2 linked regions of the Pararhizobium capsulatum DSM 1112 genome follow. The protein of the gene in region 1 interacts with the protein of each later gene in a pairwise test. Links are inferred from orthologs where the notes say so. Each region holds a gene or a part of one and is shown on either strand. Other genes may lie near its edges. The genes, in order: grpE and QO002_RS04955.

What was found.
Region 2: the proteins of grpE (region 1) and QO002_RS04955 interact in binary tests that used the Escherichia coli proteins (3 or more experiments, as listed by UniProt). The link is inferred for Pararhizobium capsulatum DSM 1112 from one-to-one orthologs.

The regions. Positions count from the first base shown.
Region 1 is NZ_JAUSVF010000001.1:872,815-888,373, forward strand. Bases 7,613-10,347 are described here. They hold grpE (nucleotide exchange factor GrpE), read left to right. Parts: upstream 7,613-8,541; coding sequence 8,542-9,153; downstream 9,154-10,347. Other genes in these bases: hrcA (heat-inducible transcriptional repressor HrcA), read left to right, coding at 7,613-8,453; QO002_RS04155 (D-arabinono-1,4-lactone oxidase), read right to left, coding at 9,332-10,347. Also shown: QO002_RS04115 (aminopeptidase), read left to right, coding at 1-541; QO002_RS04120 (hybrid sensor histidine kinase/response regulator), read right to left, coding at 713-3,784; radical SAM family heme chaperone HemW, read right to left, coding at 3,914-5,089; rdgB (RdgB/HAM1 family non-canonical purine NTP pyrophosphatase), read right to left, coding at 5,128-5,784; QO002_RS04135 (VOC family protein), read right to left, coding at 5,796-6,212; rph (ribonuclease PH), read right to left, coding at 6,474-7,193; more of hrcA, read left to right, coding at 7,371-7,612; more of QO002_RS04155, read right to left, coding at 10,348-10,567; QO002_RS04160 (SDR family NAD(P)-dependent oxidoreductase), read right to left, coding at 10,583-11,350; PTS IIA-like nitrogen regulatory protein PtsN, read right to left, coding at 11,460-11,924; hpf (ribosome hibernation-promoting factor, HPF/YfiA family), read right to left, coding at 12,089-12,664; rpoN (RNA polymerase factor sigma-54), read right to left, coding at 12,926-14,476; lptB (LPS export ABC transporter ATP-binding protein), read right to left, coding at 14,705-15,511; QO002_RS04185 (LptA/OstA family protein), read right to left, coding at 15,523-15,559. UniProt on the Escherichia coli protein: Participates actively in the response to hyperosmotic and heat shock by preventing the aggregation of stress-denatured proteins, in association with DnaK and GrpE. It is the nucleotide exchange factor for DnaK and may function as a thermosensor.
Region 2 is NZ_JAUSVF010000001.1:1,036,371-1,052,045, reverse strand. What follows is about bases 8,702-11,552. They hold QO002_RS04955 (Nramp family divalent metal transporter), read right to left. Parts: upstream 10,881-11,552; coding sequence 9,522-10,880; downstream 8,702-9,521. Other genes in these bases: QO002_RS04945 (DMT family transporter), read right to left, coding at 11,540-11,552; mntR (manganese-binding transcriptional regulator MntR), read left to right, coding at 11,084-11,527; QO002_RS04960 (HWE histidine kinase domain-containing protein), read left to right, coding at 8,702-9,514. In the rest of the region: QO002_RS04990 (acetyl-CoA C-acetyltransferase), read left to right, coding at 1-901; QO002_RS04985 (3-hydroxyacyl-CoA dehydrogenase NAD-binding domain-containing protein), read left to right, coding at 919-3,129; QO002_RS04980 (glycoside hydrolase family 25 protein), read left to right, coding at 3,331-4,392; QO002_RS04975 (Tim44 domain-containing protein), read right to left, coding at 4,688-5,743; QO002_RS04965 (biliverdin-producing heme oxygenase), read left to right, coding at 6,450-6,968; more of QO002_RS04960, read left to right, coding at 6,965-8,701; more of QO002_RS04945, read right to left, coding at 11,553-12,418; QO002_RS04940 (calcium:cation antiporter), read right to left, coding at 12,518-13,609; QO002_RS04935 (S24 family peptidase), read left to right, coding at 13,809-14,486; QO002_RS04930 (thermonuclease family protein), read left to right, coding at 14,501-15,280; QO002_RS04925 (tellurite resistance TerB family protein), read left to right, coding at 15,384-15,675. UniProt on the Escherichia coli protein: H(+)-stimulated, divalent metal cation uptake system. Involved in manganese and iron uptake. Can also transport cadmium, cobalt, zinc and to a lesser extent nickel and copper. Involved in response to reactive oxygen.

The sequences.
Region 1 (15,559 bases):
TGGCGGCGCCTCCACGGCCAAGAACGGCATCACCTGCAATCCGAACATCCCGACCGAAGAGGTCTTCACCACGCCGCATGCGTTGCGCGTGGAGGGCCATGTGTCGAGCACCAAGCCGCTTTCCCATCAGGGTACGCTGATCGACAATATCCAGGTTCGCTTCGAAGGCGGCCGGATTGTCGAAGCGAAGGCGTCGAAGGGCGAGGAAGTGCTGAACAAGGTGCTGGATACCGACGAGGGCGCGCGCAGGCTTGGCGAGGTGGCGCTGGTGCCGCATTCATCGCCGATCTCCGCGAGCGGCATCCTGTTCTACAACACGCTGTTCGATGAGAACGCTTCCTGCCACATTGCACTCGGCCAATGCTATTCCAAGTGCTTCCTCGACGGTGCTTCGCTGAGCCAGGAGCAAATCAAGGCGCAGGGCGGAAATTCCAGTCTCATTCACATCGACTGGATGATCGGCTCCGACAAGGTGGATATCGACGGCATTCTGCCCAATGGCGGCAGCGTCGCCGTCATGCGTCAGGGCGAATGGGCCTGACGTACACCGAACGACAAAGTTGAGAGAGCAGGCAGGCGGCGACGTCTGCCTGTTCCATATGAGGCTAACGTCAGAGTTTGTCAGGGAAAAGTGGAAACCGGTTTTCGCGAAAAGACAAACAGAAACAAAAGAATCTAGAGGATGTCTGGTTCAATCTGAACCAGACCTCCTTTAGAGGCCGAGGCTTTCAATCGCCCTGGTGATCTCCGGTGTTCCGAACGGTTTCTTGAGGAGGGCCGTCCGTGCCGGATCGTCAAGCTTCGGGGCCTGGTCCTGGCCGGTTGCAAAGACGATGCCCATGTTCGGATATTGTTTCCTGACTGTTGCGGCCAGTTCCGCCCCCGACATGCCCGGCAGGCCAAGATCAGTAATCAGGATGGCGATGGGCTGTACTTCCAGAATGGCCAAGGCCTGTTCGGCGCTGCTTGCTTCCTCCACGGTGTGGCCGAGTTCCATGAGAATATCCGACGTCGACATGCGGATTAGGAAATCGTCCTCGACGAGAAGCACGCGGTAGAAAGTCTTTTCCTGAGGTGGCGATGGCGCAGGGGCGGACGCAAGACGTTGGATGGCCTCGGCGCGCTGGCGGTGATTGTTCAGCACGTGACGGATCTTGCGGGCGAGAGACTCGCGCGTGTAGGGCTTGCTGAGGAGCTCGACACCGGGATCGAGCCGGCCGCCGTGAACGATCGAATTTTCCGTGTATCCCGAGGTGAACAACACGGCGATTTCGGGCGATCGCTCCTTCACCTGCCGCACGAGATCGGTGCTGCGCAGCGGTCCGGGCATGACGACATCGGTAAACAGGAGATCGACGGCGGCGCCGCTTTCGATGACGGTGAGTGCGCCGGCCGCATCCCTGGCCTTCAGAACCCGGTAGCCGAGATCACCCAGAAGCTCGACCACGGTGTTGCGGACCTGATCGTCGTCTTCGGCAACGAGGATGGTCTCGCTTCCGCCGGTCACAGGCCCGAACCCGTCTTCGACGATCACATCTTCCGTCTGCCGGATGCGGGGGAAATAGAGCTTGATCGTCGTGCCCTGGCCGACCTCGCTGTAGATCTTCACATGGCCGCCGGATTGCTTGACGAAACCATAGACCATGGACAGGCCCAGCCCGGTTCCCTTGTCGATCGGCTTTGTCGAGAAGAACGGCTCGAAAACCTGCTTCAGGATGGACGCATCCATGCCGCAGCCGGTATCGGTGACGGCGAGCATCACGTACTGGCCAGCTTCAACGTCATCGTTCTGGCGAACATAGTCATCGTCGAGAAATGCGTTGCCGACTTCGATGGTCAGCTTGCCGGCGCCATCCATGGCGTCGCGGGCGTTGATGGCGAGATTGAGCAATGCGTTTTCGATCTGCGTCGGGTCCACCAACGCATTCCAGAGACCGCCGGAGCGGCTGGTCTCGATCTCGATCGCTTCTCCAAGCGTCCGGCGCAGCATGTCCTCGATGCCGGTGACGAAGCGGCCGATATTGACCACCTTCGGTTCGAGCGGCTGGCGCCGGCCAAAGGCCAAGAGCTGGCTTGCGAGCTTGGAACCTCTGTTCACGCCCGCCAGCGCATTTTCGATACGCTTCTGGGCACGCTCGTTGCCCTGTACGTCGCCGGACAGGAGCTGGAGGTTGCCGGAGACCACCTGCAGCAGGTTGTTGAAATCATGCGCCACGCCGCCGGTCAGCTGTCCCAGAGCCTCCATTTTCTGGGACTGGCGCAACGTTTCTTCCATTTTCATGCGCTCAGTGATTTCGCTGGCGACCCGTTGTTCCAGATTGCTGTTGACCTGTTGCAGCTCCTGTTCGGCGCGCTTGCGCTCAGCGATTTCAAGCTCGGCCGCCTGAAACAGCCGGGCATTGTCCATGCCGATCGCCGCGAGGCCTGCGGCGCTGATCACCAGGTCTTCATGATCCTGCTTGAAGAGGCCGGGTTTAGGGTGGCCGAAAAACAGGCCGCCGATCACCTCGCCGGAACGGGAAATGACGGGAACCGCGAGATAGCTGCGCACCGGCAGGTGGCCGGACGGCATGCCGTGATAGGGGCCGCTATGGCCATAGCGCGGGTCGGTGAGGATATTGTCGGAACGGATAACCCCTTCACCCTTGAAGGTCGGCTGGAAGACGGACGTCGCGCGCGGCATGGGGAAGCTGGAAAAGCTTTCGCGCGGCACGCCGGACAGCGCATAGAGCATGTAGCTCTCGCCCTTCTCATCCAGCACATTGTAGAAGAAGGCACCGAATTTCGCGCCGGTCATGGCGACGCCGGCATCGGTGATCATCTGCACGACCTTGTCGAGGTCGCGTTCGGCAGCGAGATCCGCACCCAGCTTGTTGAGAACGCTGAGGACGGCGGTTTCGTGTCTCAGCGCCAGTTCGGCGTGCTTCTGCTCGGTTACATCATTGCCCTGGACGAAAATCCCGAGGTTATTGCGCTCCTCGTCAAGAATGGGTTGATAGATGAAATCGAGATAGCGTTCTTCCACGACACCCGCGGATCGTTCAAGCCGGACCGGGGTCGAATTGCCGACATAGGCCTCGCTGCTCTCGGTGACGGTATCCAGCAGTTTCTCGAAGCCCTGGCCCCTCAATTCGGGCAGCGCTTCCAGCAATGGCAGACCGATGACATCGCGATTGCCGATCAGGCGCAGATAGGCCTCGTTGGCGAGTTCGAAGCGGTGCTCCGGGCCGGTCAGCATGGCCATGAAGCCGGGCGCCTGTTCGAACATCCTCTTCAGTCGTTTCCGCTCGCCTCTGATGGCGCGTTCGGCCTTCACCTTGCTGGTCGTTTCGACGACGATCGCCATGACCGCAATCGGTTTTCCGCTCTCGCCAATGATCGGCGAGTAGTCGAGGTTCATCCAGGCAGGCTCGAGCTGTCCGCTGCGCTGGAGTGACAGCTTCTGATCCGTATAGGCAAGCGTGCCGCCGGCGAGACCGACCTTCATGACATTGTCGTTGAAATCGGCCACTTCCGGCCAGCCTTCACGCACCTTCGAGCCCAGGAGCTGCGGGTGCCGGCCGCCGGCAAAGACGGAATAGGCATCGTTGTAGATCATGATGCCGTCTTCGCCCCAGAGCGTCACGATCGGCACGGGCGACTGGAGGACGAGCGCGATGGTCGTCTTCAGGCTCTGCGGCCAGGTCGTGACGCAGCCGATGGAGGTCAAGGACCAGTCATGAGCGGCGATCAGCCCGGCAAGCTCGCCATTGTGGGCCAGGAAGGCAAAGTCGTCATGTCGCATGGGTCGCCGCGGTCTAGAGGATGAAGCAGATAACTAGGCGCCGTTCGGCTGCCGGAAAGAGGCAGCCCTGCGATTTCTGGCGAGGGAAAATTCCACGCATTCGTCCTGCCCTGCAAGGCTTTGAGCCTGTCAGCAGGCGAGGTCCGCCACCACGGCATCGAGGATCAGCATGCCGGCCGGCGTGCAGCGCAGGCGCGAATTGCCAAGACGCTCGATGAAGCCATGCTCGATGAGGAACTGCTCGCGATCCGGGTCCGGCTCGCGGCCCGACAGTCTCTGCCAGCGGACGAGATCGATGCCTTCCTTCAGCCGCAGGCCCATCAGCAGCAGCTCGTCGGCCTGTTCGTCGCGACCCAGGATTTCCTGGTCGACCATGCCGTGGCCGGTCTTCTCGACCAGCCGCAGCCACTCCTCCGGCTTCCGTTCCGTGGCGGTGGCGAGCTTGTCGGCGCCGAGCGTCAGGCGGCCATGGGCGCCGGGGCCGATGCCGGCATAGTCACCGTAGCGCCAGTAGGTGAGGTTGTGGCGGCTTTCCGCGCCGGGAACGGCGTGGTTGGAAACCTCGTAGGCCGGCATGCCGATGGCAGCCGTGATATCCTGTGTTGCCTCGTAGAGAACGGCGGACTGTTCGCCGTCGGGCACGATCAGCTTGCCGGCCTTGTGCAGGCCGTAGAAGGGCGTGCCTTCCTCGATCGTCAGCTGATAGAGCGAGAGATGGTCGACGGCATAGGAGACCGCTTCCTTCAGCTCCTTTTCCCATTCCTCGACCGTCTGTTTCGGCCGGGCGTAGATGAGGTCGAAGGACATGCGCGGGAAGATATCGCGGGCGAGACCTATGGCCTTCAGGGCATCCTCGACATTGTGCAGGCGACCGAGGAATTTGAGGTCGGCGTCGTTGAGCGCCTGGACGCCGAGCGAGACGCGGTTGACGCCGGCGGCGCGGTAGCCGCGAAAGCGGGTCGCCTCGACGCTGGAGGGGTTGGCCTCCATGGTGATCTCGATACCATCAGGCACATGCCATTCCCTGGCGATGCCGTTCAGCACGGCCTCGACCGTGGCCGGATCCATGAGCGAGGGAGTGCCGCCGCCCATGAAGATGCTGGTGACCGTGCGCGGGCCGGAAAGGCGGCGAGCCTCCGCCATTTCCTTCAGGAAAGCCGCGACGAAACGCGGCTGGTCCACCGGCTGATGACGGACATGGCTGTTGAAATCGCAGTAGGGACATTTGGCGGCGCAGAAGGGCCAATGCACGTAGACCCCGAAGCCGGGGTCCGTGTGGTCGCCAATGGAGTTGAAAATGGCCATTCCGTTCGTTTCTTCGGACCTTGTCCGTCTGTGGTGGCTCAGATGCCTTTCGGGGCATCAAGGCAGGTTTCGGCAAAAAGCTTGAAGGCGCGGGCGCGATGCGACAGCGCATCGGCATCGCCCGGTTTCCAGCCATGTTTTTCCTCGGCCGTCATTTCACCGAATGTGGTGTCGTAACCATCAGGTTGAAAGACCGGATCGTAGCCGAAACCGCTTGTGCCGCGCGGCGGCCAGACCAGATGGCCGGCGACTTCGCCGCGGAAGAGTTCGACATGGCCATCCGGCCAGGCAAGGCAGAGCACCGAGACGAAGCGGGCGGTTCGGGCCTCACGCGTGGTCGCACCCTTTTCCTGAAGCGCAGTTTCCACCTTCTGCATCGCCATGGCGAAATCGCGGGTGCCATCTGATGTTTCAGCCCAGTTTGCCGTATAGACGCCGGGGGCGCCATCCAGTGCATCGACGACGATGCCGCTGTCATCCGACAGGGCGGGCAGGCCGGAAGCGTTGGCGGAGGCGAGCGCCTTGATTGTCGCATTCTCCTCGAACGTCGTGCCGGTTTCATCCGGCTCGATGAAGTTGAGGTCGGCAGCGGATTTGGCGGAAAAGCCGAGCGGGCCGATCAGGTCGTGGATTTCCCGGATCTTGCCGGCATTGTGACTGGCGACGATCAGGGTCTTGTCTTCAAGCTTGCGCATTGGGTTTTCTCTCAGTCGATGTTCCAGAGGCCGGGTTCGGCGCATTCAAGGCTGTTTCCGGCGGGATCTCGGAAATAGAAGGACCGGGCACCGGTCGGCCAGCGGATGTCGGCCTCGACGGCGATGCCGGCGGATTTGAGTTTTTCGGCGAAGCGGTCGAGGTTTTCCGAGGCCACGCGGAAGCAGGCGTGACCTTGACCCTTGGTGCCGTGTGGCGGAACGGGCAGGGCGCCTTCGTGGGGCGGGTTCACCGTCTCTTCCGGATTGAAGATCAGAAGAACGCTTTGGCCGCAACGGAAAAAGACGTGGCGGTTTCCGGCGCGGGTGATCTTTTCGAGGCCGAGGATGGTGCCGTAGAAGTGTTCGGCGGCGTCGAGGTCGTCGGCGTAAAGGGCGGTTTCGAGGATGCCTTCGAGGGCGTTAGCCATGGTGATGACCTCTCGTGAGCTTGGAATATGCCGCTCCACCCCCCTCTGTCAGCGCTGCTGACATCCCCCCCGCAAGGGGGGAGAAGGGGAGTATGCCGGTCGCCCCAGCCAATCTCCCCCCTTGCGGGGGAGATGTCACGAAGTGGCAGAGGGGGGTGGCGGCGGCTTGCTCTGGCTTCGGCAGGGCGCGCCAAATCTTTCCCCGCGAGAGGGTTAGGGTGAGGGGCAATCCTGTCGTTGAAAGTGCCATCGGTTCCTGACTTAACCTGCGACAGCCTGCTTCTGCAGCGTCACCAGTTCGGCGATACCGTTCTTGGCAAGGCCCATCAGGATTGCGAATTCGGTTTCGGAGAAGGGCTTGCCTTCTGCAGTGCCCTGGATCTCGACGATGCCGCCGGAGCCGGTCATGACGAAATTGGCGTCGGTTTCGGCAGCGGAGTCTTCGAGATAGTCGAGATCGATCACCGGCTGGTCGGCGAAGATACCACAGGAAATCGCGGCGATATGGTCCTTCAGAACCTTATCGACCTTGATCATGTTACGGGCTTCCATCCACTTCAGGCAGTCGTGAAGGGCAATCCACGCCCCTGTGATCGAGGCGGTGCGGGTGCCGCCATCGGCTTGGATGACGTCGCAGTCGATCGAGATCTGGCGTTCGCCGAGCGCCTGAAGATCGACGACAGCGCGCAGCGAGCGTCCGATAAGGCGCTGGATTTCCTGGGTGCGGCCGCTCTGCTTGCCAGTGGCGGCTTCACGCTTCATGCGTTCACCGGTGGCGCGCGGCAGCATGCCGTATTCGGCGGTGACCCAGCCCTTGCCGCTGTTACGCAGCCACGGCGGCGTCTTGTCCTCGAGGCTTGCCGTGCACAGCACATGCGTATCCCCGAATTTCACCAGACAGGAGCCTTCGGCATGCTTGGAAACATTGCGCTCGAAGGAAACCTTGCGCATCTGGTCGGTTTTTCTGCCGGAGGGCCGCATCATGAACTCCTTTGATGTTCGTGCAGCCTTCTAGCCTATGTTGACGCGAAGGGAAATCATTTCGGTGCGAGATAAAACCGCTGTATCCAAGGGGCTGGCGCGCATTTTCTCTTTTGCACTCCTGCGGCGGATCACTATATTTCATGCAGATGCAACAGCATGGAATTTGCAACGTAGATGGTAATCAACAGATCCGGGGCCAGTGACAGGCTTTCCTCGCTCGACGAGCGTTCGGGAGAGATTTTTCGCCGGATCGTCGAGAGCTATCTCGAAAACGGCGAGCCGCTCGGCTCCCGCAGTCTTTCGCGGTTGCTGCCAATGTCGCTTTCGCCCGCATCGGTGCGCAATGTGATGAGCGATCTCGAAGATCTTGGTCTCATCTATTCTCCCCATATATCGGCGGGCCGCCTGCCAACCCAGATCGGGCTGCGTTTTTTCGTCGATGCCTTTATGCAGGTTGGCGATCTTTCCGCGGAAGACCGCGCCTCGATCGACCGGCATGTGCGCCGCAGCGACCACGGACAACCGGTGGAATCGCTGCTGACCGAGGCAAGCCAGATGTTGTCGGGCATGTCACGGGGCGCGGGGCTGGTGATAACGGCCAAGTCCGATCCTATTCTGAAGCATGTCGAATTCATGCGGCTTGCCCCGACGAAGGCTCTTGCCGTTCTTGTCGGCGAGCATGATCAGGTCGAAAACCGCATCATCGAACTGCCGAGCGGCATCACCAGTTCGCAGCTGACGGAGGCCGCCAACTTCCTTAACGCCCATCTCGCCGGCCAGACGCTGCACGAGGCGCGCGGCCAGCTGCAGAAGGTCAAGGAAACGGTGCGGCTGGAGCTTGATGCGCTGTCGCAGGATCTGGTCGAGCGCGGTCTTGCCATCTGGTCGGGCGGCGACAGCGACGACAAGCCGACGCAACTCATCGTCCGTGGCCGGGCCAATCTGCTGGAAGGTCTTGCCGGTGCCGACGATGTCGACCGGCTGCGCATGCTGTTCGACGATCTTGAAAAGAAGGACAGCCTGATCGAAATCCTCAACCTTGCCGAAAGCGGGCCGGGGGTGCGTATCTTTATCGGCTCGGAAAACAAGCTGTTTTCGCTGTCCGGCTCGTCGCTGATCGTCGCGCCCTACAAGGATAGCGATGAGAAGATCGTCGGCGCAGTCGGCGTCATCGGCCCGACGCGCCTCAACTATTCGCGCATCGTGCCGATGGTGGATTATACGGCACAGCTGATGTCCAGGCTGTCGCGCGGATAGCGGCATTTGCCCAAGGCCGCGTTTGCGCCCTTGATTTTTGGCGTCCGAAGCTCGATATCGGCACCATCTAGACTTTCCGGAGACCGGTATGACCGAAGACACGAAGAATTACGGCCCCGAGGCCTATGAAACCGAAGGCGCCGCGGCAAGCGAAGCTGCTGCTGAAGCCGGTGCTGAGGTTACCGAGCAGGAGCTGCTCGAAGCTGCGCGCGCCGAAACCGCCGAGATGCGCGACCGTTACCTGCGCCTCGCCGCTGAAATGGACAATCTGCGTCGCCGCACCGAGCGTGACGTCAAGGATGCCAAGTCCTATTCCGTCGCCGGCTTTGCCCGCGACATGCTGGCCGTTTCCGACAACCTGCGCCGCGCTCTCGATGCCATCCCGGCAGAGGCCCGTGCTGCAGGGGATGCCGGGTTCAACGCGTTGATCGAAGGCGTCGAGATGACCGAGCGCTCGATGCTGTCGGCGCTGGAGCGCCATGGCGTGAAGAAGCTTGAGCCCGAAGGCCAGAAGTTCGATCCGAACTTCCACCAGGCCATGTTCGAAATTCCGAATCCGGACGTGCCGAACAACACGGTGGTTCAGGTCGTTCAGGCCGGTTACACGATCGGCGACCGCGTCCTGCGGCCGGCCATGGTCGGCGTTGCCAAGGGCGGCCCGAAGATCGCGATCGTCGACGGCGAGACGCCGGCGGCTTAAGGCTGGTGCGAAGGGGTTCACCCCCTCTATCACTTCGTGAGATCTCCCCCTCAAGGGGGGAGATTGTTCATTTCCCTTGATAGCTTCGTTTACATGAGCGAGAGCGCGCCTCTTGCGACCCCCCTTGAGGGGAAGATGCCCGACAGGGCAGAGGGGGGTAAATCCCTCAACATTCACTTCATCCAAACAACTGCTTCAGATGGTCGTTCAGGAACCGCCCTTCCGGATCGAGCTTGTTCCTCAGCGCCCGGAAATCGCCAGCGCGCGGATAGAGCGCCGTCACATCCTCTGCGCCGAGGAAGTGGAGCTTGCCCCAGTGCGGGCGGGAGCCGAACTGGCGCAGGATATCGTCCACATCCTTCAGGTAGTTCCAGTAGTCGGTGCCGGGCTCGCCGGAGACTGACAGGGTAATGGAATCTTGCTCGAAGAATGGGCTGATCCAGCCGGGATCGCCGGCGGTGAAGCGGTATTCGATCGGGTAGATGCAAGTCGGATGCTTTTCCAGCATCAGCTTGCGCACTTCCATGCAGGCCTGCTTGCCGTAGCGCAGAGGCACGGCATATTCGAGCTCGTGGAAGTTCGGGACGTATTCGATCGGGTAGATCTCCGAGGAATAGGCGATCTTCTCGAAACCCCTCTCCATCGGCGGCTCGGTGGTGATGTCGATCGTCTTCATCTCGCAGACATCCGACAGGCTGTCGGTGGTCGAGACGGAAGACGTGTCCGGCAGGCAGTAGCAGTGGCGGCTTTCCGGTACGGGGCACCAGAAGAAGCCGAAATGCCGGTGGTTTGCCGCGAGATCGTCGTGTTGCTCCATGCATTCGTCGAAGGTGCAGCGCCAGAGCTTTTCATGCAGATTGTAGCTCTCCATCGCCTGCAGGGTGATCTCCGAGATCACGCCGAGCATGCCGATGGAAACCCGCGCCGCGTTCAGGAGGTCGGGTCGGCTTTCATCGACGATGAGGATACTGCCGTCGGGCTGCACGAGCCGCATGCCGACAATCTGGGAGGCCATGTTGCCGAGCTTGATGCCGGTGCCATGGGTGCCGGTGGTCAGCGCGCCGGCCAGCGCCTGGCTGTCGATATCGCCCTGGTTGATCAGCGAGAGGCCGGCTTGCTTCAACGCCTTGCCCAGCGTGTTGATCGTCGTGCCGGCGTGGACGGAGACACGCTTGCGGGCCGTGTCAATATTGGTGATGCCCTGCAGCCCGGAGAGGGTGAGGTGCAGGCCGCTCGTGAGTGCCACGGGTGTAAAGGAATGGCCCGAGCCTGCGCAGCGGACGTTCAAGCCATCTGATGTCGCCTCCCGCACCATGTCCGCCAGCGCGGCTTCACTGTCGGGAGCGCCTTTGTGTCTGACGATGCACGACTGGTTTCCGACCCAGTTGCGCCAGTGTCCGCCTGCTTCCATCATGGTTCTCTCCCTGGCTCACACCGCCGTAAAGCAGTTGTCGACGAAAAGATGGGTGCCGTTGACGAAGCTCGATTCATCGCTGGCGAGGAAGAGGGCGGCCTGGGCCACTTCCATCGGGTCGCAGAGCCGGCCCTGCTGGGCGGCGATCGCGGCATCCGAAACATCGACACCGTATTTGGCGAGACCCACCAGTTCGCGCTTGCCGTGGTCGGTGGCGATGAAGCCGGGGCAGACGGCGTTGGAGCGGATGCCGCGATCGCGAAACTCGACGGCGATGGCGCGGGCGAACATATGGCAGGCGCCCTTGGTGGTGTCGTAGAGCACTTCCATCGGGGTCGCGGCGACGGCCGAGATCGAGGACGTCGAGACGATGCTGCCGCCACCGGCCGCCAGCATGCCGGGCAGCACGGCCTTGGTCATCAGGAACATCGAGCGGACATTGACGGCCATCAGCCGGTCCCACTCCTCCTCTTCTGTCTCAAGGAATGGGCCGACGGCGAGGATGCCTGCGTGATTAAAGAGCACGGTAATCGGCCCGAAGGCGTCCTCCACCGCCTTCACCGCGGATTTGACCTCCGAGGAGACCGAGACATCGGCGGGTGCGAAAATTGCCTCACCGCCTTCAGCGCGGATTGCCGCGGCAACTTCCTCACCCTTGCTGCGTGGCAGATCAACGATGCCGACGCGCGCGCCTTCCCGAGCGAAAAGCTGGGACGCAGCAAGGCCGCAGCCTCCCGCGCCGCCGCTGATCAAAGCCGTTTTACCTGCAAGCCTGCCTGCCATGTCGTTCTCCTCGTTTTATGTTTGCGAGGATATTATCGACAAAACAAAGGCTGTCGATATCCGGGATATCAACAGCCTTTAAAAATCAAACAGGTAGAGGCGACAATGATCAGGCCGCGTTGGAGGCCTGGTCGTCGCTGAGGAAGGTGTAGATGGCGGAAACGGAATCCGTTCCCCTGAGTTTTGCCACCATGTCCTGATCGCGCAGGACGCGCGCGATGCGCGAGAGCGCCTTCAAATGATCGGCGCCCGCGCCTTCAGGCGCAAGCAGAAGGAAAACCAGATCGACCGGCTGATCATCAAGCGCTTCGAAATCGACGGGCGTTTCCAGGCGCGCGAAAATGCCGACGATCGAGGTGAGGTGCGAGAGCTTGCCATGCGGTATGGCAATGCCGTTGCCCACGCCGGTCGAGCCGAGGCGTTCGCGCTGGAGAATAACGTCGAAGATTTCCCGCTCGGAAAGGCTGGTGATCTTGGATGCCTTAACCGCCAGCTCCTGAAGGAGCTGTTTCTTGGAGTTGGCCCTCATGGCCGGAATTATCGCATTCTGCTGCAGCAAGCCTGCCAATGCCATTCTGGTTGTCCTTGTTGCCCCAGGATAAGGTCCATCGTCCAGCTTCGTGCCGGGGATAGCCTTTCCGATCGTCTCACGACGGTTTCGACGGCCCGGTCAAGGCCCCCAATCACCGCCAGGAAAAACGGAGGTGGAAACGGCTTTCGCCGTCTCCACCCATCCGCTCAGCCCTTAATATTGGAGGAATCGATCCAGCCAATATTACCATCGTTGCGCCGATAGACGATATTCAACTGCTCATTGCCTGGGCTACGGAACATCAAAACCGGCTCGTCCGTCATGTCGAGCGCCATGACGGCGCTTGCAACGGACATGGTCCTGAGTTGTTTGGAACTCTCCGCGACAATCGTCGGCGCGTAATCCTCCGGAAGATCATCGTCTTCGTCGGGCACGGAATCCATCACGGTGTAAGCTACTTCGGCAAATCCTGCATGACCATTGCCATTGTGGTGATCCTTGAGCTTGCGCTTGTAGCGGCGGATGCGTTTTGCAATTCGCTCCGACGCTGCGTCAAATGCCGCTTGCGGGTCATTCGCTTCGCCACTTGCCTGCAAGGCTGCACCGCTGTCGAGGTGTATCTTGCAATCGGCACTGAAACGAGATCCAGACTTTTCCACAGTGACTTGGCTTGAATATCCTCCGTCAAAATATTTCGTAACGGCCTGTCCTATCTGGTCTTCAATTCGCAGACGGAACGTTTCGCCGATTTCCATATGTTTACCGGATACACGCACACTCATGGAGTTTCCTCTCTTTTCGTGATTTGCGTAGCCAGTCTATTCCAACCGCATCCGTCATCCAAGCACTTCACGCACGCAAACGAATTTTGCGTCGCTCGGCCTGAAATGTCTGGGATCGGTCAATTGCGGGCTTCAAGCCCTGCCTTCAGCGGCGGCCTAATACAGGCGATGCCGCGGGAAGTCAAGGGAATGGTTAAAAATCGAATAAGCTTCGAACTCGACCTGTTGGAAAGTCGAGGATCGAGGATATCCGGTTCCGCTTCACGCCGATACTTTGGCAATCGCGCGTTTTTCCCGGCGGCGCTGCACCGACGACGGGATATTCATGGCTTCTCGGTATTTGGCAACCGTTCGTCGGGCGATGTCGATGCCACCTTTCTTCAAGAGATCGACGATATCGTCGTCGGAGAGCACCGCGCTCGGGCTCTCCAGCGTGATCATGTTGCGGATCCGGTGACGGACGGACTCGGCTGAGTGTCCGTCTCCGCCCTCGGCGGAGTTGATCGAAACCGTGAAGAAATATTTCAGTTCGAAAAGCCCGCGCGGGGTGAGCATGTACTTGTTTGATGTCACGCGGCTGACAGTGGATTCATGCATCTTGATCGCGTCGGCCACCGTCTTGAGGTTCAGCGGTCGCAGGTGATCGACGCCGTTGACGAGAAAGGCGTCCTGCTGGCGCACGATCTCGGTCGCCACCTTCATGATGGTGCGGGCGCGCTGGTCGAGGCTGCGGGTCAGCCAGTTGGCTGTCTGCAGGCATTCAGACAGAAAGGCATGGTCGTCGCTGTTCTTCGGCGCGTGGCGTGCCACGGTGGCGTAGTAGCTGTGATTTACGAGGACACGCGGCAGGGTTTCCGGGTTCAGTTCCACGGCCCAGCTGCCGTCCGGCGCGGCGCGCACGACAATGTCGGGAATGATGGCCTCGGAGGCGCCCGTTTCGAAGCCGGTGCCCGGCTTGGGATCGAGCTTGCGGATTTCCGCCAGCATGTCGATCAGGTCTTCCTCGTCGACGCCGCATATCTTCTTTAGCGTCGCAAAATCGCGCCGCGCCAGAAGTTCGAGATTGTCAATAAGGGCGGCCATGGCCGGATCCAGCCGATCCCGCTGACGCAGCTGGATCGCCAGGCACTCGCTCAAGGATCGTGCAAACACGCCGGGCGGATCGAGCTGCTGCAGGCTTTCCAGCACGCGGGCAACATCGGCCGGGACGGCGCCCAGCCGATCCGCGATCTCGCCGATATCCGCATGCAGATAACCTGCATCGTCCAGATGATCGGCCAGATGCTGGGCAATCAGCCTGTCGCCGGGCGCGTGGACGCAAAAGGGAATCTGGGTATCGAGGAAATTGCGCAGCGTGGTCTGGTTGGCGACGAAATCTTCAAGGTCGTACCCGTCATCGCCGCCGCCAGGCATGGATTTCCACTGGCCAAGCAACTCCGGCGCGTCGGCCCGCTGAGGGGTCATGTCATCGGGAAACACGTTCTCGAAATTGGAATCGAGCTGCTCGTTCATCCGCTCGCTGGTTGTCGAGGTGGCGCTTTCATAGACGTCGCCCAGCGGTTCGTAAGCGGGGGCGTCGTCGCCGGATGCTGCTTCGTCGGCCGCATGAAACTCATCCTTGCCATGCCGCTCGCCGCCCGCCACATCGTCATTGGCGGTGAATTCCAGAAGCGGGTTCTTCTCGACTTCCTGCTCTATGAAGTGCGTCAATTCCAGATGCGTCATCTGCAGAAGCTGGATCGACTGCATCAGCTGAGGCGTCATGGCCAGGGTTTGGCTTTGGCGCAGGAAGAGGCTGGCGGATAATGCCATTCGGACGCGAAACTCCCCTCAAATTTAAGGGTCTGCCGACCTTTGGCATGCAAAGGCCCGGCGTTGATCCCTCAACTGGCCCAAAAATTGCTTATTACGAAGGTTTGGTCAAGCGCTGGTCGTAAATAAGATGAAATACGTCGAAAAGGTGTGGTATCGACGTTCTGCGGCCACCAAACATTCAATATCGCTTAAAAACATCTGGAATCTAAAACGGCGCTTCCAGGCTCAAAGGCTGAAATTGTCGCCCAGGTACAGGCGTCGCACATCCGGGTTGGTCACGATGTCGTTTGCCCGGCCATGGGTCAGGACTTCGCCCGCATGGATGATGTAGGCGCGATCGATCAGACCCAGCGTTTCGCGGACATTGTGGTCGGTGATCAGCACGCCGATGCCCCGCGACGTCAGATGCCGGACCAGCGCCTGGATATCGGCAACCGAAATCGGATCGACGCCGGCGAAGGGCTCGTCCAGCAGCATGAAGGTCGGATCGGTGGCAAGGGCGCGGGCGATTTCCAGGCGTCGGCGCTCGCCACCTGACAGGGCGACGGCCGGCGATTTGCGCAGATGCGAGATGTTGAACTCGCCGAGCAGTTCGTTCAGCTTGTTTTCGCGCCGTTCGCGGTTGTTGTCGTGAAGCTCCAGCACCGCGCGGATGTTTTCTTCGACGGTCAATCCGCGAAAGATAGAGGCTTCCTGCGGCAGGTAGCCGACGCCGAGCCGTGCGCGGCGATACATCGGCATCGTCGTCACGTCGTTGCCATTGATCTCGATGGAGCCTTCATCAACCGGCACGAGGCCGGTGATCATATAGAAGCAGGTGGTCTTGCCGGCGCCGTTGGGACCAAGCAGGCCGACGGCCTCGCCGCGACGCACGACAAGCGAGACGCCGCCAACGACACGGCGGCCACGATAGGATTTCGTCAGGCCGCGTGCGATCAGCGTGCCGTCGTAGCGCGCTTTGTCAACGGGGCGGGCCGGCGCGGCCGTGTCGGTCTTGGCGCGCTTGCGCTTATGAAGAAAAGGAATGTTCACGAGGGGCCGCGTCAGTTGGTCTTCTGGGATTTCGGATCCAGCTGGATC
Region 2 (15,675 bases), 160 kb from region 1 along the record:
CAAGATCGCGCAAGGGGCGGATGATATCGTCATCGCTGGTGGCGTGGAAAGCATGTCGCGTGTCGGCATGGGCATGTCCGGCGGTGCCTGGTACATGGACCCCTCCGTCAACTTCCCCGGCTACTTCATGCCGCAAGGTGTTTCGGCCGACCTGATCGCCACGAAGTACGGCTTCTCTCGCGATGACGTCGATGCCTATGCCGTGGAAAGCCAGAAGCGCGCCGGCCATTCCTGGGACAATGGCTATTTCGACAGGTCCGTCGTTCCGGTAAAGGACCAGAACGGCATCGTCATCCTCGCCAAGGACGAGCATATGCGTCCGACCACGACGATGCAGAACCTTGCTTCGCTCAACGCCTCCTTCCAGATGCCCGGCGAGATGGGCGGCTTCGAGGCCGTTGGCATCCAGGCGCATCCGGAAATCGAGCGGATCAACTACGTCCACCATGCCGGCAATTCCTCCGGCATCGTCGATGGTGCGGCCGGCGTGCTGCTCGGCTCCAGGGCGGGTGGCGAGAGCATGGGGCTGAAGCCCCGCGCCCGCATCAAGGCCTTCGCCAATATCGGCTCCGATCCGGCCCTCATGCTGACCGGCCCGGTCGATGTCACCGAAAAGCTCCTGAAGCGCTCCGGCATGTCGCTTGCCGACATCGATCTGTTCGAACTCAACGAAGCCTTTGCCGCTGTCGTCCTGCGCTACATGCAGGCTTTCGACATTCCGCATGACAAGATCAACGTCAATGGCGGCGCGATCGCCATGGGCCATCCGCTCGGCGCGACCGGTGCGATGATCCTCGGCACGGTGCTGGACGAACTGGAGCGGCGCGACCTCAAGACCGCGCTGGTCACGCTCTGCATAGGCGCCGGCATGGGCACCGCGACGATTATCGAACGCGTCTAAGATTTCGGGAGAGAGACATGAGCTACACAAATTTCACCGTCGAAACCGACGCCGACGGCATTGCGCTCGTCACCTGGAACATGCCGGACAAGTCGATGAACGTGTTCACGGCCGATGTCCTGAAGGAACTCGATGCCATCGTCGACCAGACGGTTGCCGATGCCGCGATCAAGGGCGTGGTCGTCACATCCGGCAAGTCCACCTTCTCCGGCGGTGCCGATCTTTCGATGATCAAGGGCATGTTTACCTTCTACAACGAAGAGAAGGCCCGCGATCCGGAGGGCGCCGCGCAAAAACTGTTCGACCTCTGCGGCCAGATGACCGGTCTCTTCCGCAAGCTGGAAACCTCCGGCAAGCCCTGGGTCTCGGCAATCAACGGCACCTGCATGGGCGGTGCTTTTGAACTCTCGCTTGCCTGCCACGGCCGCGTTGCCTCGAATTCCAAGTCGGTCAAGATTGCGCTGCCGGAAGTCAAGGTCGGCATCTTCCCCGGCGCCGGCGGCACGCAGCGCGTTCCGCGCCTCACCAATGCGCAGGATGCCCTGCAGATGATGACCACCGGCTCGTCGCTGACGCCGCAGCGCGCCAAGGCGCTGGGTCTCGTGCATGAGCTTGCCGATCCCGACAAGCTGATCGATGCCGCCAAGGCGATGCTGAAGAACGGCCTGAAGCCGGTCCAGCCCTGGGATGAAAAGGGCTTCAAGGCGCCGGGCGGCGGCATCTGGACGCCGGCTGCGGCCCAGCTCTGGCCGGCCGCCTCCGCCATCCTGCGCCGCGAAACCAACGGCAACTTCCCCGGCGCGCTCGCCATCGTGAAATGCGTCTATGAAGGCCTGCAGCTGCCGATCGATCTCGGACTCAAGGTCGAGCAGCGCTATTTCACCCAAGTGCTGCAGACGACCGAAGCCTTCTCGATGATCCGCTCGCTGTTCATCTCGATGCAGGAACTCGGCAAGGGCGCGCGCCGCCCGGCCGGCGTGCCGAAGACGGAGCTGAAGACCGTTGGCGTCGTCGGCGCCGGCTTCATGGGCGCTTCGATCGCCTATGTGACGGCAGCGGCAGGCATCCCGGTCACCTTGATCGACCGCGATATCGAGGCGGCCACCAAGGGCAAGACCCATTCGGAAGGCCTGGTCAAGGATTCGATCGGTAAAGGACGGATGACGCAGGAACAGGGCGAAGCCCTGCTCGCCCTGATCACGCCGTCCGCCGACTACAACGACCTGAAGGACGTGAAGCTCGTCGTCGAGGCCGTGTTTGAAGACCGTCAGGTCAAGAAGGATGTGATCGAGAAGGTCGAGGCCGTCATCGGCGAGGATGCGATCTTCGCCTCCAACACCTCGACGCTGCCGATCACCGGTCTTGCGAAGAACTCGAAGCGTCCGAACCAGTTCATCGGCATCCACTTCTTCTCGCCGGTCGAGAAGATGATGCTGACGGAAGTGATCCTCGGCAAGGAAAGCGGCGACAAGGCACTGGCGGCAGCGCTCGATTTCGTCGCGGCGATCAAGAAGACGCCGATCGTCGTCAACGATACCAGAGGTTTCTACGTCAACCGCTGCGTCTTCCGCTACATCCACGAAGCCTACGACATGCTGATCGAAGGCGTGCCGGCGGCGATGATCGAGAATGCCGCCAAGATGGCCGGCATGCCGGTCGGCCCGCTGTCGCTCAACGACGAAGTGGCGATCGACCTCTCCCAGAAAATCCTCAAGGCTTCGATCGCCGATCTCGGAGAGGCCTCCGTCAACCCTGAGCACATGGCGTTGATCAACAAATTGGTGGACGATCTTGATCGCCGCGGCCGCAAGAACGGCAAGGGCTTCTACGAGTATCCGGCAAAGCCCGCCAAGAAGTTCCTGTGGCCGGGCCTGAAGGACCTCTTCCCGCAGAAGCCGGCGGAAAACTTTGACGTCGAGACGCTGAAGCAGCGCTTCCTCGTCACCATCGCGCTGGAGGCGGCCCGTACAGTCGAGGAAGGCATCGTCACCGATCCGCGCGAGGCCGATGTCGGCTCGATCCTCGGCTTCGGCTTCGCGCCCTACACGGGTGGCACGCTGTCTTACATCGATGGCATGGGTGTGAAGACCTTCTTTGACCTCTGCGAGAAGCTGGCGGCCGCCTATGGCGAGCACTTCCAGCCAACGGCACTGCTCAAGGACATGGCAGCAAAAGGCCAGACCTTCTACGGCCGGTTCGATCCTTACGCGACACAGGCTGCCGCCTAAACGCCATATATATTACCAAATGGAAAAGCGGGTCTTCCCGGCCCGCTTTTTTTTGAAGATTCCACAAGAGCGTGGCGATCGCGCCACGCTGTAAAGATTGCATTCAGCCTTTTTTGGTAAAACTCCGTTAGCAATTCGCGCCAAAGGGGCATTCGGCGGCGAGGGTTGGATCTCGGTTCTTGTTTTGCGTACGGGTTTGTCATGCGTTTTTCGGCTGCCACAGCACTCTTTTTCGGCTGCGTCGCTCTGTCGGCTTGCACCTCAAGCTCCGGCCCTGAAAGCCTTTCGGCCGGGCTGACGACATCCAAGGAAACGACGAATTCAATCGTACCGGCGGTCATCCCGACAGCCTCCGTCGGCGAAGCCATTGCACAGGCGCAGCAACAGCAGCCCGAACCGGAAGTGCTGGCCTGGGCCGGCCAGATGCCGGAACCGCAGGCATTCACCGACGTCAATCGCACCGCCGGCATGCCGCTTCCGGCAGACCGCCCCGTCGCCATGTTGACGCCGAACGTGCCCCAGATCGAGGCCGAGCCCGCGATCATCAAGCCGCGCCGTGGTGGCCGTTTGCAGGTCTATAGCCAAAGGTTCCGCGACGCCCATCCCATCAATTTCGGCAAGGCCTCGCCACGCAGGCACGCCGTCCATGGCGTCGATGTTTCCCGCTGGCAGGGTGATATCGATTGGGTGAAACTGCGCACGCAGGGCGCCAACTTCGCCTTTATCAAGGCGACCGATGGCGGCGATCATCTCGATCCGATGTTCATGAAAAACTGGCGCAAGGCCAAGGACGCCGGCATCAAGCGCGGCGCCTATCACTTCTTCTACTGGTGCCGCACGGCCGGCGAACAGGCCGACTGGTTCATCCGCAACGTGCCGCGCGAGGCGGGCGCCCTGCCCCCGGTGATCGACGTGGAATACAACGGCGAATCCAGCTGCAAGCGCCGACTGTCCCGCGCCACAGTGCTGGAGAAGATGCGCGTCTTCATGGACAAGCTGGAGGCCCATTACGGCCAACGCCCGATCATCTACACGGCACCGGATTTCTACGAGGACAATCTGAGCGGCGAATTCCCGAACCACCCGTTCTGGCTGCGCTCGGTCGCCGCCCATCCTTCCAAGCGTTACCCGAACCGCAAATGGGTTTTCTGGCAGTATTCGGGCTCGGGCCTTTCCCACGGCGTCGAAGGTCGTATCGACCTCAACGTCTTCCGTGGCAGCGAGGAAGACTGGCACGCCTGGGTGGATGCCAAGGCAAGCTGAAGCTGAGAGCTTTCAGTCCTGTTGACCCCGGAGAGCTTGGCCAACCCTTCATCCGCGACCACCGGCGGGTTCGGCAAAGGTCCGCCCCTACTGAGCATTTCGGCGTTCAAGACAAAATCTTCCAGCAGGTAAAAGAAAAGCCGATGGGCAATAACCCACCGGCTGTTCCGTTCTTGGAGGATGTCTGGTTCAGATTGAACCAGACATCCTCCAGATTCTTTTGTTTCCGTTTGTCTTTTCGGGAAAACCGGTTCCCACTTTTCCCTGACAAACTCTAAAACTTTTGCAGGATCATTCAGGCAGCGGCCTGGATTGCCGAGACCTGCCAATCGCCCCCGCCCCGGCGAACGAATGTCCACAGTTCGACCGCTTCGGTCAGATTATCCGGATCACCCTCGACGACCTTTCCCGTCGTGCGGTCGCGCATGACGTCGATGCTCTCATAACGCATGGCAACCGTTGCATAGTCGCGATCGTCTTCGCGCCAGGCCTCTGCGACATCGCCCTGGACCAGATGCACGTCGCGCACCTCGTTGCGCAGGCCGCTGGTGGCGTTGTCGCTCAACTCCTCCGCAAGATAGGACATTGCTTCGGGGGTCGTCAGCTGGCGCAGAGCCGCATAGTCCTCGGCGCCATAGGCAGCCTGAACATCCTTCAGCATTGTCTCGAAGTGATCAAGGTCTTCTCCGCCGATGCCGATTTCATCGGTATCGGCTCCCACAGCGGCCCGCTTGGGCACCGCAGAACCGCCGCCAATCTGCGGAATCTTGAACGATGGCTTGCCCGGGTTCACGCCGCCCGCCGCCGGTTCGCGGTAGAGCGGACCAGCGCTTGGGCCCGTGTTGGGCCTAGTGTTGGGCATAGAACGCGAAGCTCCGCCTGCCGAATAGGCCGGCTGCTGGCGACGTCTGAAGAAGCGCATGGCGAGTGTGATCGCGCCGAAAATCAGGGCAACCTGCAGCAGCATGCCGAGGAAACCGATGCCGCCGCCCAGGCCGTTGCCCAGCATCATGCCGATCAGCCCGCCCATCATCAGGCCACCGATCATCGAGCCGCCAAAGCCACCGAAGAAGCCGCCGGGACGCTGGGCGCCGGGTCGGGTCTGTGTCGTGCCCGGCAGGTTCGTACCGGGCTGGGTTGCACTCTGCCCGTCCGGTCGCGGCGTCATCGTGCGGTCAATGGAATTGGCATTGTTGGGCGCCGTGCGGGTAACGGGCGGCGCAGAAAACGTGCGCGTGCCACGGCTGCCGAAGCCACCGCCGGATCGACGGGCTTCCGCCAGATCGACCACCGTCAGAATGGTCATCATCGCGATTGCCACAATCGCAAGAATTCGTCCGAAACTTCGCATTGCCATCCGTCTCTCTTTATCCTTTTCCCATGCGGCACACCGCATCCTGCGCTCGGATATAGAGATCGCACGTTGCGAAAATAAGGTTCAGACGCTGCTTTTCACGGTAAAGCGGGGCTTTCCGACCACCTGCTCGTGAAGAGCAGGTTCAGTTTGCGCTGGCTGACATCAGCAGGAAGATCGGCCGCCTGTTTTCATGTGCAAGATCGGGCCGATCGCGGATTGCCTCCGGCGTGACGCCGGGTTCGGCAATTCTTTCGATCCCGGCATCATCGGTCATGGCGCGGGCGCGCGCGAGCATGCTTTCCGAAAGATCGACGCCGACAACATGAGATGCGCCGGCGCTGCGGGCATACCGGCAGTGCCATCCGAAACCGCAACTGAGATCGAGAACCCGCTTGCCCGTCAGATCCGGCAGCATATCCCGCAGGACGGGCCATTCGCCCGCCGCTTCCAGTCCGCCCGTGGAACGGGGCATTGCGCTGTAATTCGCAAAGAAGGTCGGGTCATCATAGATGTTCTGTTTCATCGGGTATCTCGCTGCTGACGAAAACCGCCTTTACCACAAGATGATATCGGTCATCGGTGTCGTATTATTTTTTATCGAAATAATGGACGCTCGACGGAACCAACGGCTGAGCAGGGCGTTGTTAAACCTTGGTACTGAGTGGGGCCTCGTATGCGACAAGATTTAAGGCGCTGGCAGATGCGCGAGCGGACGGCACAGGCGCATGCGGATGTAGACGAGGCCATTGGCGCTCTCGACACGATGGAAAGCTATCGATCCTATCTTGCTTCCCTTTACGCTTTCAGAAAACCGATCGAGGATCGCCTTGCGGAAACAACCTTGCCCGCGGAGCTCGGTCCCTGGCGCCCGCGCATGATCGCCGATGCGATTGCCGGCGACATGACCGATCTTGGCATAGCTGTCCCGGCCGCAACCCGGTTCCCCTTCCCTCTTGATGGCGACGCTCTGTTCGGAACGCTCTATGTCCTGGAAGGATCTTCGCTCGGCGCGCGCGTGCTCTACAAGCGCGCCGAGGCACTGGGCTTGAACGAAAGTTTTGGCGCACGGCACCTTGCCTTGCAAAGCGGCGATATCGAAGGCTGGCGTGGCTTTCTTTCCGTTCTGGAAACGGTCGAGCCTTTTGATCTTGGCAGCGCTGTTGCAGCCAGCAACAAGGCCTTCGCCACCGCCCATGACGCCTTCCTGAAAGCCGTTTGATGACCCAGCCTTACACAGTCGATCTCACGAACTGCGATCGCGAACCCATCCACATTCCGGGCAGCATCCAGCCTCATGGTGTTTTGCTCGCCTTTGACACCAATCTGTCGGTTCTGCTGCGGCATTCCAGCAATGCAGCTGATATGCTGGGTGTGTCGGTTGCCAACGAGATGGCATCGGACGTCCTGCTGGGAGGAGCGCTCGTCCATACGCTGCGCAACGCCGTCGCCACGATGACGGACGCGCGCCGGCCCGTTCTCATCTTCAACGAGACGCTGACGTCAGGCAAGGCATTCGATATTTCGGTTCATCGCCACCGGTCAAACGTCATCGTCGAATTCGAACCCGCCCGCAGTGAAATCGAGTCACCGCTACGGCTCACGCGCTCGCTGATCGGACGCATCAGCAGCATCGAAAACACCGACACGCTTTTCCAGCAGGCCGCCCGGCTTATCCGCGGCATGCTGGGCTACGACCGCGTGATGATCTACCAGTTCGAGCGGGATGGCTCCGGCAAGGTCATCAGCGAGATGAAGCGCGCCGATCTCGAAAGTTTCCTCGGCCAGTATTTCCCCGCGACCGACATTCCGCAGCAGGCGCGAACGCTCTACCTGCGCAACACGATCCGCGTGATTGCCGATTCAAGCTATAAAAGCGTGCCGCTTGAGCCGGTTGTCGATCTGTCGGGCGAGCCGCTGGACCTGAGCTTCAGCCATCTGCGCAGCGTGTCGCCTATTCATTGCGAATATCTTCGCAACATGGGTGTTTCCGCCTCGATGTCGATTTCCATCATCATTGATGGCGAGCTCTGGGGGCTGATCGCCTGCCATCACTATTCGCCGCGCACCATGCCCATGGCGCTGCGCGTCGCCGCGGAGATGTTTGGCGAATTCTTTTCGCTGCATCTTCATGCACTGCGGCAGAAGCGCAAGCTCGATACGGCCGCGCGGGCGCGCAGCTATCTCGATGGCATGCTGCGCCTCGGCAGCACCGGCGATGTCGGCGAATTCCTGCGCGACAACATGCTGGACCTCGGCCAACTGCTCCCGAACGACGGTTTCGGGCTCTATATCGACGGTCGCTGGCATGCCCATGGCGCAACGCCGTCGCCCGCGGAAATTCCGCCACTTGCCCGATTCGTCACCTCGATCTCTGAGGGCCGGATCTGGGCTACCCATTCGCTGTCTCGCCATTTCCCGGAAGCGGAAAACTATTACCAGCTGGCCGCCGGCCTGCTCGCCATCCCCCTCTCGCAACTGCCCCGCGACTACCTCTTCTTCTTCCGCAAGGAACTTGTGCAGACCCTGAACTGGGCCGGCAACCCAAGCAAATCCTATGAGAGCGGCCCGCTGGGAGACCGGCTGACCCCCCGCAAGAGCTTCGCGATCTGGAAGGAATCGGTTCACCGACAGGCGCAACCCTGGACCGACGAGGAACGGGAGGTCGCCGAAGCGAGCCGTGCTTCGCTGGTGGAAGTCGTGCTGCGCCACAACGAAATCATGGCCGAAGAGCGCGCCAAGGCGGATGTGCGCCAGCGCATGCTCAACGAAGAGCTCAATCACCGGGTCAAAAACATTCTTGCCGTCATCAAGTCGCTGGTCGGCCAGCCGATCCACGAGGGTCGTAGCCTGAAGGATTATGTCGGAAGCCTCAAGGGGCGTATCCAGGCCCTTTCCTTTGCCCATGATCAGGTAATCCGGGGGGATGGCGGCGGTGCGCTCGTCGATCTCCTGAATGCAGAACTTACCCCCTATCGCGGCAACGGTGCTACCATCGCGTTTGACGGGCCGGGCATCTCGCTGGATACACGCGCCTTTTCCGTCATGGCCCTGGTGTTGCATGAACTTGCGACGAACGCCGCCAAATATGGCTCCTTGTCCACCGCGGGTGCCGAGCTCTCGATAAGCTGGCAGATCTCTTCCAGCGGCGACTGCATCATCAACTGGCACGAAAGCGGCGGCCCGATCGTCAATCCGCCGGAGCGAACCGGCTTCGGTACCGCGCTGCTCGACCGCAGCATCCCTTACGATCTCGGCGGCGAGAGCGACGTGGACTATGCGCGGGAAGGCCTGCGCGCCCGCTTCCTGCTGCCGGCAAAGCATGTTCGGGTGACGCCTGATGCGCTTGCGTCAAGGGTCGGCCTGACGGCGGAAACCCAGAACCGGCACGCGGCCTTGCTTCCCAACGAAAGCCTGATCCTGCTTCTGGAGGACCAGATGCTGATCGCCATGGATGTGGAGAGCATGCTGAGCGACCGGGGTTTTGCCAACGTGATTGTAACGAACTCGATGAATGAGGCGCTGCTGATCATGCGCAGCCAGACACCGGATGCGGCAATCCTCGACATCAATCTGGGCAAGGACACGTCCATTCCCGTCGCCGAAGAATTGACGCGGCGCGGTATACCGTTCGTGTTTGCAACCGGCTATGGCGAAAGCTCGATCATACCGGAAAGCCTGAACTCCGCGCCCGTGGTCCGAAAGCCCTATGAGATCGAAACCGTGCTCGACGCCCTTTCCACGGCGATTGCCGGCAAGCAGGGTTAGAACCGTATCAGCCGAAAAACGTCTCAAAGAGAAGCTTCAGGTTGAGAACGACGATGATCGCAGCAATCAGCCAAGCAATTGCAGCCACGTATCTGGGAATGGCAAAGGCGCCCATCTTCTTCTTGTCGGATACGAACTGAACAAGCGGGATGACGGCAAAGGGCAGCTGCATCGACAGAACGACCTGGCTGAGGACCAGAAGTTCGGCCGTGCCCTTTTCCCCGTAAAGCCAGGTGACGACGACGACGGGGATGATGGCGATGCCGCGGGTGATGAGCCGCCGTGCCCAGTTCGGCAGGCGCAACCGCAGGAAGCCCTCCATGACGATCTGACCGGCCAGTGTTGCCGTTACCGTCGAGTTGAGGCCGGAGGCGAGCAGCGCAATGGCAAAGAGGGTCGAGGCGATACCCAAGCCAAGCAGCGGCGACAGGAGCTCATAGGCCTGCTCGATCTCCGCGACATCCGTGCGGCCATTGGCGTGGAAGACCGAAGCGGCGAGAATGAGGATGGCTGCATTGATGAACAAAGCCAGCATCAGGGCGATGGTGCTGTCGGCCGTCGCCCACTTGATCGCATCCCGCTTGCCTTCCGTCGTGCGCTCATAGGCGCGTGTCTGGACGATCGACGAATGCAGATAAAGATTGTGCGGCATGACGGTCGCGCCGATGATGCCGATGGCGATGTAGAGCATGGCCGGATTGGTCACGACTTCGGTAGACGGGACGAAGCCGCCGAGCACGCCGGCCAGCGGCGGGGCAGCGGCTGCGATCTGGATGATGAAGCAGGCTGCGATGACGATCAGCAGCGCGATGATGAAAGCTTCGAGAAAACGGAACCCTCTTTGCATCAGAAAGAGGACAAGAAAGGCGTCAAGCGCGGTGATCAGCGCGCCGCCAATCAGCGGGATGCCGAAGAGCAGGTTGAGGGCGATGGCCGTACCGATGACTTCAGCAAGATCGCAGGCGATGATGGCCGCCTCGCAGGCAAGCCACAGCACGAAGTTGACCGGCCGGGGATAGCTGGCGCGACAGGCCTGCGCCAGGTCCATCCCTGTCGCAATACCGAGCCGTGCCGCAAGGGCCTGAAGCACGATGGCCATCAGGTTCGACAGCAGGATGACAGAGAGGAGCGTATAGCCGAACTTTGAACCACCGGCGATATCCGTCGCCCAGTTGCCCGGGTCCATGTAACCCACGGACACCATATAGCCCGGGCCCATGAATGCCAGCATGCGCCGGATCCAGAGGCCACCCTGCGGCACGGCAACGGAGGCATTCACCTCCGGCAGACTTGGCCGCGCATCCTCCTCCGGAGGTGCGAAGCTCCAGTCCCGTTGCGGTGGGAGGGCTGCTTCAGAATTCGACATGCTTCAAATCTCCGGAGGGCGGAATCGGGCGGGTATCTGAAAACTATGACAGGGCTCAACATTATGCAATATGCTATATTGTATCGACGAGGCTTTTTCTCCCGCCCGCGGGGCAGTCGTGGACAAAGGGACAAAGGATTATGAAAACTCACAGCCCATGCTATGAGACATCAACCTCAGACGACCATGCCAAAGGATAAGACTTGCCTCGCCGTTCCGTTCCCCGCCCGCTTCCCGATGCGGACATCCATTCCGAAGGTTTCCGGCAGACCCGCGAAGCCCGGCGTGGCGCATTGGTGGAGGACTATGTCGAGCTGATCGCCGACCTGATCGAGGATGGCAACGAGGCACGGCAGGTGGACATCGCCGCCCGCCTGGGCGTGGCGCAGCCGACAGTCGCCAAGATGCTGGCACGCCTTGCCGCCGAAGGGCTCGTCTCGCGCAAACCCTATCGCGGCGTTTTCCTGACGGAGGCCGGGCAGAAGGTTGCCGAGGAAAGCCGGGCCCGGCACCAGACGGTCGAAGCCTTCCTGCGCTGCCTTGGCGTGAGCCCGGAGACGGCGCGGATCGATGCCGAAGGCATCGAACACCATGTCAGTGAAGAGACACTCCAGGCCTTCCGCGGTTTCATTGCCCGCAAGGGCTGAATATCCGGGTTCCTATCCCAAACGTACGCGGCGGCCGAAACGCTCGCCCGCCAGCACGATCATGCCAGCCGAGAAGATCAACGCTGCCCCAAGAATAACGCCGCTGTTGGGAACATCGCCCCAGATCAGGAAGCCGAAGATAAAGGCCCAGACGAGCGAGGAATATTCGAAAGGCGCAAGCACGGAAACCGGCGCCCGCCGCATGCCCTCGAACATCGCATACTGGCCGAGACCGGCGATCAGCCCCGTTGCCGCCATGAGACCGAGGTCGGCAAGAGACGGCGGCACCCAGTAGACTGTCATCGCCATGCCGGTGAACACGATGAAGAAGCTGCTGGAGATGGTCATCTGTACCAGGGTCCGCTCCTGCAGCGCGGTCTTGCGCAAAAGCACGGTCGAGATCGCCCAGAAGACCGCCGCCTGCAGAGCGAGCAGCACCGGAAGACTGAGCTTCATTCCCGTTCCCATGGGATCGCAGGCGATCAGCACGCCGACGAAGCCGACGAACACGGCAATCCAGCGCAGAAGTGGAACGTCTTCCTTCAGGATCGGCACTGCCAGGATGGTGATGAGGATGGGCGAGGCATAATAGAGCGTCGTCAGTTCCGCGAGCCCGAGATCACGCGCCGCGTTGTAATAGGAAAGCCAGGCGGCGAGCAACAGCAGGTTGCGGATAAACATCGGCTTCAGCACCGGCGAACGCCAGGCATCGGCAACGACCTGGCTCCTGCCGATCGCCAGGCAAAGCCCGAGGATCGTCACGCTTCGCACGAAAAGGATCTGCCAGACAGGCAACGCCACGACCAGCCATTTGACGGAGGCATCCTGCATCGAGAACAGGAAGTAGGAAAACATCGTCAGCAGGATGCCGGACAGCACGGACTTGTTCATGGAAGACCCCCGCGCGGAACCGCGCCACCCTTGCTGATAGCCTGCCGCACGCCGCAGTGAAAGGGGCCGTCTGTGGCGAAAAATCACGATATCAGCGGATCACAGCCCAAGCACGGACAGCATGATGAACGTTGCAAAAAGCACGAAATGGGTCATGCCCTCGATCGCGTTGGTTTCACCATCGTTGAGATTGATGGCCGCAACAATAAGCGTGATGGCGATCATGACGATCTGGACCGGGCTCATCGCCATGATGAAGGGTTGACCGGTATAGAGCGCAATCGCCTCCATCACCGGTACAGTGAGGATAACAGTCGAGAGCGACGCCCCGAGCGCGATATTGACGACAGCCTGCATGCGGTTTGCCAGCGCCGCGCGCATCGCCGTCATGATTTCGGGCGAGGCGGAAATGGCGGCAACCACGATGGCGGCCATCGCCGGTGGGGCGCCGCTGCCCTTCAAGCCCTCCGTCAGCAGGCCCGACATGACCTCCGCCAGCACACCGATGACGATCACGCCCAGCACAAGCATGACAATCGACGCGCTAACAGGTTCGTTTTCCGGCGGAAGATCCGGATTTTCACGGGGAATGCCACGCTTGGGATAGCTGTAGCTAAAGAAGTAGCTATGAGGACCCACCTGCATGCGCAGGAACAACGTATAGAGCATCATCATCGCCGCGATCGTGAAGGCGGAATAGTAATGCCATTTCACTTGCGGCACGAATTCCGGCACCACCATCGATATGCCCATCGCCGTCAGGATCATCACACTATAGGTGCGGCTGGAATCGTCATTATAGGGCTGTTCCCCGTGCTTCAGGCCACCGAGCAGCGCCGCAAGACCGAGAATGCCGTTCACATCCAGCATGACGGCGGAATAGATTGTGTCGCGCACCAGTGTCGGCGAGGTTTCCTTGCTCATCATGATGGCGAGGATGATCACCTCGACGACGACGGCTGAAAGCGTGAGGATCATCGTGCCGTAGGGATCGCCGACCTTGGCTGCCAAAACCTCTGCATGATGAGCAACCCGCATCGAGACGAGCACGATCGCGACGACCAACACAGCCGCGCCCACAAGCGAAACCATCCGGCCGGCCGCAAGCAGATCATGTTCGAACATCAGCCCGGCCATGGCAGCCAGAGCACCAAGGATTAGCAGCAGTTCCGATCTGACTGGAATGAGCAAAAGAAAGACTTCCGACGGTAGGACCAAGACGAAGGCTGACAGCGAGTATAGGGGGCTCGCGGCTCATTTCAATCGACAGCCGGCATACAGCGAAAGAAAGGATTATTTTCCTGTTCACCTTTACTCCCTTCGCTGGTTTCGCTAAACTGTGACCTTCCCAAGGAGAGCGTCCGGCTTGGCGATTGCGGGAGGCACACCGATGTTTTCACATGCCCGAATCTGGAGCGCGATCGATGCGCTGGCCGAGCGACATCAGCTGTCGCCGTCAGGCCTTGCCCGCCGCGCCGGCCTCGACCCGACGTCCTTCAATAAGTCCAAGCGCCATTCGGCGGATGGGCGCGAACGCTGGCCCTCGACCGAATCGATCGCAAAGGTGCTGGATGCGACGGGCTCGACGATCAACCAGTTCATGGATTTCCTGCGGCCCGGACAAGTGGCCGGACAGGTAGCGAGCAATATTCCAGACGGTGTGTTTCCGCCGCAGATCAGCTCGATCCCGCTGCTTGGCTTTGCCCAGGCGGGCGCCGGCGGTTTCTTCGACGATGGCGGTTTTCCAGCAGGCCAGGGCTGGGATGTCGTGGAGTTTCCGGCATCCCCCGATGCCCAGGCCGGTGTCTATGCACTCGAGATCCAGGGAGACAGCATGCTGCCGCTTTACCGGGACGGCGACGTGCTGATCGTCGAACCGGGCGCCCAGACCCGCCGCGGCGACCGGGTGGTGGTCAAGACCAGCGAAGGGGAAGTCATGGCCAAGGTCCTGATGCGCCAGACGGCGCGCAGCATCGAACTTCTGTCACTCAACCCGGAACATCCGAACCGCACTTTCGAGATGAACGAAATCGAATGGATTGCCCGGATCATCTGGGCCAGCCAATAGGACAGTTTTCCTCCATGAAGCGGCAACTCCTGACACTGGCGGGTGGCCTGGGCGCCATCGGCCTTACGGCGCTGATCCTCCTTGCGGGCAATGCCACGATCCAGGGCACGGAGAGCGCGGCAACGCCCGAATTCACGCTCGATACGCCGACGATGGAGGACATGGGAACAGCCGAGGAACAGGACGACGTGCCCGCGCTGCCCGATGCAACAGCACCTACCCCCGACACATCGGTCGAAAGCGAACCCCTGACCTTGGGCACGCCGGATGACGTGACCAGCAAACCGCTTGAGCGTATTGAACCCCGCAAGCCCCTGTCGGAAACAATGACCAAACCAGAACCCGGACCGCAGGTTCTGCGCCATCCCGTGGCGTTATCGGCCGGTACCATTCGCTTCGGCAACGGCACGCTGCAGCTTGAGGGGCTGGGGCCGCAATCGGCTGAACGGCAATGCGGCGAAGGAACTTCGGCTTGGCCATGCGGTACTGTCGCGCGCACGGCATTCCGCAACTTCCTTCGAGCCCGCGCGATGACATGCGCCGTTCCGGACGCCAGCTGGGAGGGAACGGTGACGGCGCGCTGCAGCATCGGTGATATCGATCCGGCGCAATGGCTCGCCGAAAATGGATGGGCTGAACCTGCAGCAAACTCGGCCTTTGCCGACAGCATCAGGACTGCCCAGACGGAGAAGCGCGGCTTTTATGGCGACGATCCGCGCGACGAAATCGTCGAGCCGTTTTTGATGGATGATACGGCGGAACCTGCCGACGCCCTGACCGAGCCGGCGCAATAGAATCTGCGACTTCTCGCAGGCCGACATGTCTCGGGATTGCAATCGACCGCGGATATACCTACGTGGCGTGGCATATCGGAAAGCCATGAGCCGGGAAAGAATAATGAACGCTACGCTTACGCAACACGAAGCCCTCGTCCATGTCATGGTCATGATGTCCGCCGTCGACCGGACCATGACGGATGGCGAGCTTGAGCGTATCGGCCGGCTTTCCCGTTTTCTGCCGGTTTTCGAAGGCTTCGATGACGGGCGACTGGTTGAGATCGCCCGCGACTGTGCACAAATGCTTGGCGGGCCCGAGGGATTGGATATTGCACTCGAACTGGTGCGTGAGGCTCTGCCCGCTCGCCTTTACGATACGGCCTACGCCCTTGCCGTCGAAATCGCGGCGGCCG